Regions from separate parts of the Paenibacillus albicereus genome, predicted to be linked through region 1. Evidence: riboswitches for the same ligand, from Rfam matches in the RefSeq annotation. Region 1 holds a riboswitch; each other region holds the start of a gene.
What was found. Region 1 has a riboswitch for cyclic di-AMP ahead of HGI30_RS01110 (C40 family peptidase). Riboswitches for the same ligand answer to the same signal wherever they lie in the genome.
Positions count from the first base shown of each region.

Region 2: another riboswitch for cyclic di-AMP. It lies ahead of HGI30_RS00140 (resuscitation-promoting factor); the one in region 1 lies ahead of HGI30_RS01110 (C40 family peptidase).
Region 3: another riboswitch for cyclic di-AMP. It lies ahead of HGI30_RS17760 (TrkH family potassium uptake protein); the one in region 1 lies ahead of HGI30_RS01110 (C40 family peptidase).
Region 4: another riboswitch for cyclic di-AMP. It lies ahead of HGI30_RS14710 (C40 family peptidase); the one in region 1 lies ahead of HGI30_RS01110 (C40 family peptidase).

Region 1 covers NZ_CP051428.1:243,785-245,979, forward strand. Annotated here, with positions in the region: gene HGI30_RS01105 (cryptochrome/photolyase family protein) at 1-641, opposite strand, end outside; gene HGI30_RS01110 (C40 family peptidase) at 772-1,275, opposite strand; cyclic di-AMP (ydaO/yuaA leader) riboswitch at 1,281-1,441, opposite strand; gene HGI30_RS01115 (hypothetical protein) at 1,673-1,900, opposite strand; gene HGI30_RS01120 (hypothetical protein) at 2,158-2,195, opposite strand, start outside.
Region 2 covers NZ_CP051428.1:26,980-29,174, forward strand. Annotated here, with positions in the region: gene HGI30_RS00135 (TatD family hydrolase) at 1-650, shown strand, start outside; cyclic di-AMP (ydaO/yuaA leader) riboswitch at 831-1,051, shown strand; gene HGI30_RS00140 (resuscitation-promoting factor) at 1,288-2,195, shown strand, end outside.
Region 3 covers NZ_CP051428.1:3,958,605-3,960,799, reverse strand. Annotated here, with positions in the region: gene HGI30_RS17765 (CPBP family intramembrane glutamic endopeptidase) at 1-756, opposite strand, end outside; cyclic di-AMP (ydaO/yuaA leader) riboswitch at 1,004-1,179, shown strand; gene HGI30_RS17760 (TrkH family potassium uptake protein) at 1,250-2,195, shown strand, end outside.
Region 4 covers NZ_CP051428.1:3,310,280-3,312,474, reverse strand. Annotated here, with positions in the region: gene HGI30_RS14715 (glycosyl hydrolase family 18 protein) at 1-537, opposite strand, end outside; cyclic di-AMP (ydaO/yuaA leader) riboswitch at 856-989, shown strand; gene HGI30_RS14710 (C40 family peptidase) at 994-1,485, shown strand; gene fosB (metallothiol transferase FosB) at 1,682-2,104, shown strand.

The sequences.
Region 1 (2,195 bases):
CCGCCGAGGAACCGGTCGAGCTGCCGCTCGGGCCGCTCGTCCTCCGGCACGGCGGCGGAGAGCGCAGCGGCGAGCTCGGCGGGCAAGGGCCAGCGGAGAAGCGAGAGCGGGGCCGTCGGCAGCTCTCCCGCGCGTACGCCCGGGGGCGGAGCGAGCCGCGAGCGGACATAGCCGCTCCAAGCCCGGTAGAACGGGGTGAACACGCGGTACGGCTCTTTTCTTCCCGTATGCTCCTGGAACTCGTCCAGATCGGCGAGCGGCACATCCTCCAGCGCCGTCCAGCGAACGCCCCGGCCGCGGCAGACGGCGGCGAGCCGCTCGTCCCGCCGCAGCGCGTAAGGCGTATGGTCGGCGGTGACGACGACCTCCCGGATCGGCTCCCGCTCGAGCAGCTCGTCCACCACTCGGGCAGGGTCGCCATGCAATAGATGCAGCCGCGCTCCCTGGGCTTCGTAGTCCTGGCGCAGCATCCCGGCGGTCCGCAGGAAGTGCCGTCCCGGATGAGACGCGGCGCGGCCGTCTCCGAGCAGCGCCGGATCGAGGATCAGGACATGGATGCCCGGCATGCCGAGGCTGGCCGCGTAGTCGAACGCGCGCAGATCGCCCGCCCGGAGGTCCTTGCGGTGGATGAACAGATACATGGATGTGCCTCCTTGGACCGGACGCAGCCGGTCATGCTCTTCTCCGTAATACCCGGCCCGAAAGCAAACAAACCGCAGCAGGCGCTCCGGGGAGGCTTGCTGCGGCTTGCTCGGCCGTGCTCGAAAGGCTCTAGTCGACGTCCGGACCGCCGTCCGGCTGGTCGGCGGCTTCGTCCGCGAATTTCTCGAACGTCTTGTCGTCCATGATGCGGCGGGCCGACAGGTAGCGCTTGGCGTAGTAGGACTCGCTCAGCTCGCTGATCGTCACGCCCCGGCTGGAGGAGGAGTGGGCGAATTTTCCGTCCCCGACGTAGATGCCGACATGGGAGACGCCCTTGCCGCTCGTATTGAAGAAGACGAGATCGCCCGCCTTCAGGTCGTCCTTGGCGACCTTCTTGCCCATGGCCGATTGCGCCGCGGACGAGTGGGGGAGCGAGACTTTGAACTGCTTGAACACGTAGGACGTGAAGCCCGAGCAGTCGAAGCCTTTCGAGGTGGTGCCCGCCGCTTTGTACGGCGTGCCGATGACGCCGCTGATGACGCCATCCATTTTGGAGCCTGCCGATGCGCTTTGCGCGCCTGCGGTGAACAGCAGGGCAAGTCCGAGTACGATTGCTGCGGCTTTCTTCTTCAAAGCTGTGGTGCTCCTTCCAGAGCCTACGAGGTTAGCTGTGGGGTTCGGTTGAAGGTTCCCTATGATTTCTCCGGCCTTCCTGCCTTGCGGCGAGGAGGGCGAAATCAATTCACCCTATAGATGGTTCCCCCGTTTCCATGTTCATGGAACTCGGCATGTTTGAACTTCTTCTGGAAGTGGTATTCTTTTCTTTAAGCTATTTTCCTCCCTTTCCCGACATATTCTCATAATTCTCATGTTCAAAAAGAGGATTGACAGCGCTTGCTTCGGGAGCGCGAGTCGAACGGCGCCTCGCCCCGTCCGTATTCGCTCCATTCGAACCATCAAAAAAAAACGCCCCTCGCAAGGGGCGTTTCACATTCGGCGCGTCATCCGCGCCGGCGGGATCCGATCCGGATCAGGCGGTGTACAGCGAGTTTTCCATCAGGGTGAGCAGCTTCGTGCGCATGCCCATCAAGCTCGTCAGCTCGGCCTCGCCGAGGTCGAGCCCTTCCGGCCGCAGGCGGGCGTGCTCGCTTTGCAGCGACTCCAGCTCCTGAGCGTTGCGATAGGCGCCGGCGCGGTCCAGCAGGTCGCCGGTCGCTTGGTGCAGCTGCTCGTAGTAGGCGTAGATTTTTTCAGTCATCTTCATTCTTTCCTCTCTCTCTGGATTGAAACTCTCCTCTAGCATGTCCTGCATTCGTGGGCTTCTATGCTTCATTAAAGCTGCGGATGATGATCGTCAGATCAACGGCAGATGAAGGTTTGGTGTTTGCGGGCGCTGCCGGAGCGGAGATGCGCTGGGCTTCCGGCCTGGATGTTATATACACCGTATCGGAATCCGAAAAACAAGACGAAATTGTCAGAGAATTTACACGATTATAGCTTGACGATAAAAGATTGTCAACTAACCTGACGTCCGCCGGAATCAGGCTTGTCGG
Region 2 (2,195 bases), 220 kb from region 1:
GGGAAACGATCCCGACGACGCTGAAGCTTGCCGAAACGCATCCGTTCATCTACGCCATCGTCGGCTGGCATCCGACCGATACGGTGGATCTGCGCGAGGGAGACCTGGCTTGGATCGAATCGCTGATGAGCCATCCGAAGGTCGCCGCGATCGGCGAGATCGGTCTGGATTATTACTGGGATACTTCTCCCAAGGAAGTCCAGCAGCAGGCGTTCCGCGACCAGATCGCCATCGCCAAGCGCTGCCGCAAGCCGATCGTCATCCATAACCGCGACGCCCACGAGGATGTCGTCCGCATCCTCCGGGAGGAGAAGGCGGACGAGGTGGGAGGCATCATGCACTGCTTCTCCGGCAGCTGGGAAACGGCAAAGAAATGCCTCGACATGAACTTCTACATCTCGTTCGGCGGACCGGTCACCTTCAAAAATGCAAGGGTCCCCAAAGAGGTGCTCGCGCAAGTGCCGCTGGACCGACTGCTGCTGGAAACGGACTCCCCTTATCTCGCTCCGCACCCTCATCGGGGCAAGCGGAACGAGTCCTCGTTCGTCACTCTTGTAGCGGAAACAGCGGCGGAAATAAAAGGTAAATCTGTAGAAGAAATCGTTTCCATCACTTCGGCAAATGCAAGAAAATGTTTCCAAATTTCTTAAAATGGCGTGATATCGGTTGAAAAAAGGCTTGTAGACGAGAAAAATTGGCCTTTCCTTAGCCAAATCATCCGCCATCGTCCGAAAACCCTCGATTTTGAATCTCAGAGGATTTTATCGTGTCTTTACAATCGCTTGAAGGAAACGGTATGATTCAACACAGAGCTTTGAGTGATGCAGAATGTTCATCATACGCTTAATCTCCCTGATCGGGGAGAACGGGGGAACCAATGCAGCCGAAAAGGAGCAAGCGGCACATCGCGTTAGGATGTCGCTTGATGCCGGACAAGCTGTACTTTTCCAGGGGTGAATTCGCCGGGACCATGAGCAGGGTCCGGCCGCGATAGGGCAGCTCTCTTGCCCGAACCCGTCAGCTAACCTCGTAAGCGCATATAAGAGAGATCAACCTCGTGCTCCACTTCCACCTGATCGTGACCACCCGGGAAGCCACGAAACAGATCCTCTGTCGACGGCTTCTTTTTGTTTGAATAATGAATTATACGTCGACATAGGGTTAACGGTGGAGGTGAGGCGAGGCTGCCAGCGGCGTGCTGCTCGGCACGTACAAAACCTAATAGTCGCGTCTTGAATTATCATGTGGTACACGAGGCGGCGGGGCTATGTAAGGAGGACCGAAGAAGTGGGCGCTATCCCCTTAAAGGAAACCCATGTACAACGATCATCCAGCAAGTCTTTCCAATGGCGATGGAAGCATGACAACCTGCGTTTGATTATCCTTAGCTTAACGATCTCACTCGCAATGACTTTCATGTTTTTGGTGTTGCTGAAAGGGACGTCGGAAAAAAGCGTCTCTCTGGTGTTGAACGGGCAGGAAAAAATCGTAAGCACGAGCCATTCCTCGCTCCAGCAGCTGCTGGAGGAGCAGGCGATCGCGGTCGGACCGCATGACGAGATGTCGACTCCGCTCGGGGCCGCGCTCCAGGAAGGCGACCGCATCGTGATCGACCAGGCGGTGCCGGTGACGATTCTTGCCGACGGCAAGACCCTGCAGGTAAAGACCACCAAAAAGACCGTGGAAGCGGCGATCGGAGAATCCCATATCGACGTTCGGGAGCAGGATAAAATATTCCCAAGCTCCGAAACCAAGCTGAAAGCCAATATGACGATCCGCGTCATGAGGATCGACAAGCATCAAATGAAGACCACGCACGACATTCCGTTCACCGTCGTCCGCAAGGAGGACGCTACCCTGGAAAAGGGGCAGCTCAAGATGGTGAAGTCCGGCCAGAACGGCCAACTCGTCAAAACCTTCGAAAAGGTGTACCAGGACGGCAAACTGGTCACGAAGACTCTGCTCGCCAAATCCATGGAGAAACAAGCCGTCAGCAAGGTCGTGGCGGTGGGAACCAAGGAAAAGCCTAAACCGAAACCAGCGGTCCTGACCGCGGCATCCTCATCTCCGACTGCAGCTCAGACCAAATCCGGTCTCAATCTCAAAGCGAAGAAAGTTCTTACGAACGTTACCCTGACCGCGTATACCGCCGGATTCGCCTCTACAGGCAAATCCAAGGGCGATCCCGGTTACGG
Region 3 (2,195 bases), 1.5 Mb from region 1:
GGCGAGCAGCGTCATGACGCCGGACGGCAGCAGGTTGCCGAGCAGCGACAGGCGTTCGCCGAGCCGGTCCTGCTCCTCCGTGTAGGCCGCGTAGGAGGCAGGAACCTCGTAGACGGGCTGGAATCGCGTCAGCCGGCCTTCGCCCTCGAGCCGCTCGCCCTCGGCCAGGACGGTCAGCCTCGCTTCTCCGACGGTGATCCCATCGGCCTCGTAGCGGACGGAGTCGCCTTCGCCGGCGAAGGCGCGGCGGAGCTGGCCGATCCCGAGCTCGTCGGCCTGCCGCTGCACAGTCCGGTCCAGGGCGCCGCCCTCCAGCGGGGAGCCGCTGCTGTCGCCGCCGGACGGCTCGAGCAGCTGCTTCCAGCCGACGAGCTTGCCGCTCGTCATGCCGATCTCGACGAGCAGCCGCCGGCCGTCCTCGAAGTTCTGCGTCACCTGCCATAGATCGACGGGCACCTTGAGGCCGGCGCTGCTGTCCATCGTCTTGCCCAGCTTCTCCTTGGCGACATAGCCGGCCATCAGCCGGTCGGCCTGATGCACGGCATGGGCGTTCTGCGGAAGCGACCCCAGCTGCATCTGGGCGAAGTCGGCTGCCGCCGCCAACGCCTGCTCGCGGCTGACCGGATGAGCCGGCTCCATCTCCTCGCCGAGCCCCGCTGCCGAAGGGATGACCTGCAGCAGCAGGAATAAAGCGGCTCCGATCGCGCCATACCATACGTACCTTCGAAAAGCTTGATCGAGACGGGATGAATTCATTGAAGTCCTCCTTGCTGATGGCGCTGCCTGGTTGGATCCATGGTTTAACCTTACCACAGCGGCTTTCCTTTTATCCATGCCGCCCGGGCGTGCGGACGAGCCAGCGGCCAAAAGAGCGAGCGCGATGGGGATAGCATCCGCCGCAAAGTCCGCCAGCCCCGAATAACGAAGCAAATCGGCCGCCATCGCCCGCCGATGCGTTTGGTAACCTGTCCTTTATCCTATATAATCAAATCCGATCCTATAGAACTTTAAACTGCCGAATTCCGGACGATGCGCCGGAAGCGGGGGAACCAGCGCGGACGGCCGCTCGAGCAGCTGCCGTCCGCAGGGGTGAATGCCGCCGGGGACATGCCCCGGCGGTTAGGGCGGCCGTCACGCCCGAATCCGTCAGCTAACCTCGCAGGCTTCATGACAGGACTCACACAGGCGCTGGGCACCGGGTGTTTCCGGTGCCTTTTTGTCGTGTTCAAAAAAAGGAGACTTCCCGCCTATGACCGCATGGAGGCTGCAGCTCAAGCAGCTGCTCATCCCATCCCCGCCGCGGATTCTGATCGCCGGCTTCGGGCTCATCATCCTGCTCGGCTCGCTGCTGCTCATGCAGCCGTTCGCCACTGCGGACGGCCAGGGGACGCGCTGGATCGACGCCCTCTTCACCGCGACATCCGCCACATGCGTCACCGGCCTCGTCGTCGTCGACACCGGGACGCACTACTCGATCGCGGGACAGCTGATTATCCTGCTGATGATCCAGGTCGGAGGTCTCGGCTTCATGACGATGGCGACGCTGTTCGCGCTCGTGCTGCGCAAGCGGATCTCGCTCAAGGACCGGCTGCTGCTGCAGGAAGCGATGAACCAGGGCTCGATGGAGGGCATCGTGCGGCTGATCCGCCGCGTCCTGCTCTACTCGCTCGTCATCGAAGGCTGCGGAGCGCTGCTGTACGCGATCCGCTTCCTGTACGACATGCCGATCGGCCAGGCGGTCTACTACGGCATCTTCCATGCGATCTCGATGTTCAACAACGCCGGCTTCGACATCATGGGCGAGTACCGCAGCATGACCGCTTACGTCGCGGATCCGCTCGTCAATCTCGTCACCGTCTCGCTTGTCATCCTGGGCGGGCTCGGCTTCATCGTCCTGTCCGATCTGGTCGACTTCCGCAGGCAGCGCCGGCTGACGCTCCACTCCAAAGTCGTGCTGCTGGCGACCGGCGGGCTCGTATCGCTGGGCACGGTCGTCATCTTCCTGTTCGAGTACGGCAACCCCGGCACGATGGGGCCGCTCGACCTGGGCGGCAAGCTGCTCGCCTCGCTGTTCCAGTCGGTCGCGACGCGCACCGCCGGCCCGAACTCGGTGGATATCGGAGCGCTTACCCAGGCGAGCCTGTTCTTCATGATTATCCTCATGTTCATCGGAGCGTCGCCGGGCTCGACCGGGG
Region 4 (2,195 bases), 2.1 Mb from region 1:
GTCCCAGCCCCCGACGGAGACGAGCACCTTCAGGTTCGGATTTTTGCTCCGGAGCGTCGTCAGCTGAGCGAGCTTGGAGGCGTCTCCTCCGCTCACGCCGTTATTGACCGCATCAGCGAAGGCGTAGAACACATGCGTCAGCTTCTGGGCCGGCACCGTGCTCACATTGGGAAAATGCCAGTCGGCAACGTAAGCGCCGGTAATCTTGCCGCTCGGAACGCCGGGCGTCGGAGTCGGCGTCGGCGTGGACGAGCAGGCGCCGAGCGATTTCCAGGCGCCCCATTGGCCGGCCTGGTCCGGACGTTCGTTCGTCGTCCACCACTTGGCCTCGTACAGCGTGCTGGCGTACACGGCCTTCTGGCCGGCCGTGTAGACGGCGGAGGCCGACCAGGCGGCGACGCCGGTACAGGCATCCGCCGCATTGGCGGTCCGTACGGCGAACGAGCCCGGCAGAATCGAGACGATCAGGAACGCGGCGAGCAGCAGCGCGCGCAGCGCCGTGAAGCGGGGCTTGTTGAAGCGGGAAGTTGCGGACATGAGAGTCCTCCTTTTTGGATGAGAGATGAAGGCAAGAAGACGGCTTCGGCGGCTGGCCTCCTTTCGATCGGAAGGTGCCATTATTATCCTATTAAATACATACTGCAAAAAGGATATTTTCACAGAGTCGGAGGGGGAAATATCCATTTCTTCCTCTAGGTAGGAAGAACGAGAGGGAAATCGACGCGATTCGATGATATGGGAGAAAGGGCCTATTCCGATTTATGAGAAAAGTAAGGGATTTGATGAGGGACTTCTAATAATTCCTAGGCAGGGATTCGACACGAAACTACGAATATTAACCTTTACCAAAATTTATGAATCATCGTGCCGAATTTTCGAGGAGAAAAACGGGGGAACCATACCGGGTGAATGAATCTTGCAAGAGAGGATTCTAGGGAACCTTCAACCGAACCCACAGCTAACTTCGTAGGCATCCGAAGGGAGAAGCAACTCGTGAAGAAAGTCATCTTATCCATGCTCAGCCTGTTCATGCTTCTGACGTTCAGCACCAGCGCGTTCGCGAATACGCCGGATCTCGACAGCGCGATCAAGAAAGTCATCGGCACGCCTTACAAGTACGGGGGCACGACGACGGCCGGCTTCGACTGCTCCGGCTTCATCCGTCACATTTTCAACCAGTTCGACGTCAAGCTGCCCCGCACGTCCAAGTCGCAGGCTCAGATCGGCTCGAAGGTGGACAAGGACGACCTTCGTCCCGGCGATCTCGTGTTCTTCAATACGAGCGGCCGCGGCATCTCGCATGCCGGCATTTACGTCGGCGACGGCAAGTTCGCCCACTCCTCCAACAAGGGCGTGCGCTACACGAAGCTGAGCGAATCCTACTACGCCAAGCGGTACGTCACCGCCCGCCGCGTCGTGACCGGAGAGGACTACAGCAAGTTGATCGGCGAGGATGACGGCGAGGACGTCGCCGGCGAGGAATAAGAATCACAGGCGAGGTCCCGGCAGCCAGGCTGCCGGGGCTTTTTGCGACTTCGGGCAGGCGGTGGCGGCGTTCATCCGGCTCCCTGGCTGCTGAGTGGAAGCGGGGCTTGATGCTCCATGCCACAGAAATAGAAAAAGCGCCGAAGCGGCCTGCCTAGGCGGGCTCGTTGTTTTCGGCCAGAAGGAGGCTGCGATCATGAAGCTGCAAGGCATCAATCATCTGCTGTTCAGCGTCTCGTCGCTGGAGCGGTCGATCTCGTTTTATCGGGAGGCGCTCGGCGCGAGGCTGCTCGTGCGCGGGCGGACGACCGCCTATTTCGATCTCGACGGACTGTGGCTGGCTCTGAACGAAGAAAAGGGTCTTCCGCGCGAGGAGATCCGGCTGTCGTACACCCATATGGCCTTCTCTGTGAACGAGGAGGACTTCGACGAGGCGTTGTCCCGGCTGCGGCGCATCGGCGCGGATATCCTGCCGGGGCGGGAGCGGGACGAGCGGGACCGGCGTTCGGTCTACTTCGCCGACCCGGACGGACACAAGTTCGAATTCCATACCGGCACGCTGGCCGACCGGATGGCCTATTATCGCGAGACCAAGCCGCATATGGAGTTTTTCGACTAGCGGCAGGAGATTTTGCTTGGACGAGGACTTTAACGAAACATAGAGACGCGATTGGGCCTCTATGGGCGTCTCATCCATTCGAACGAAACGG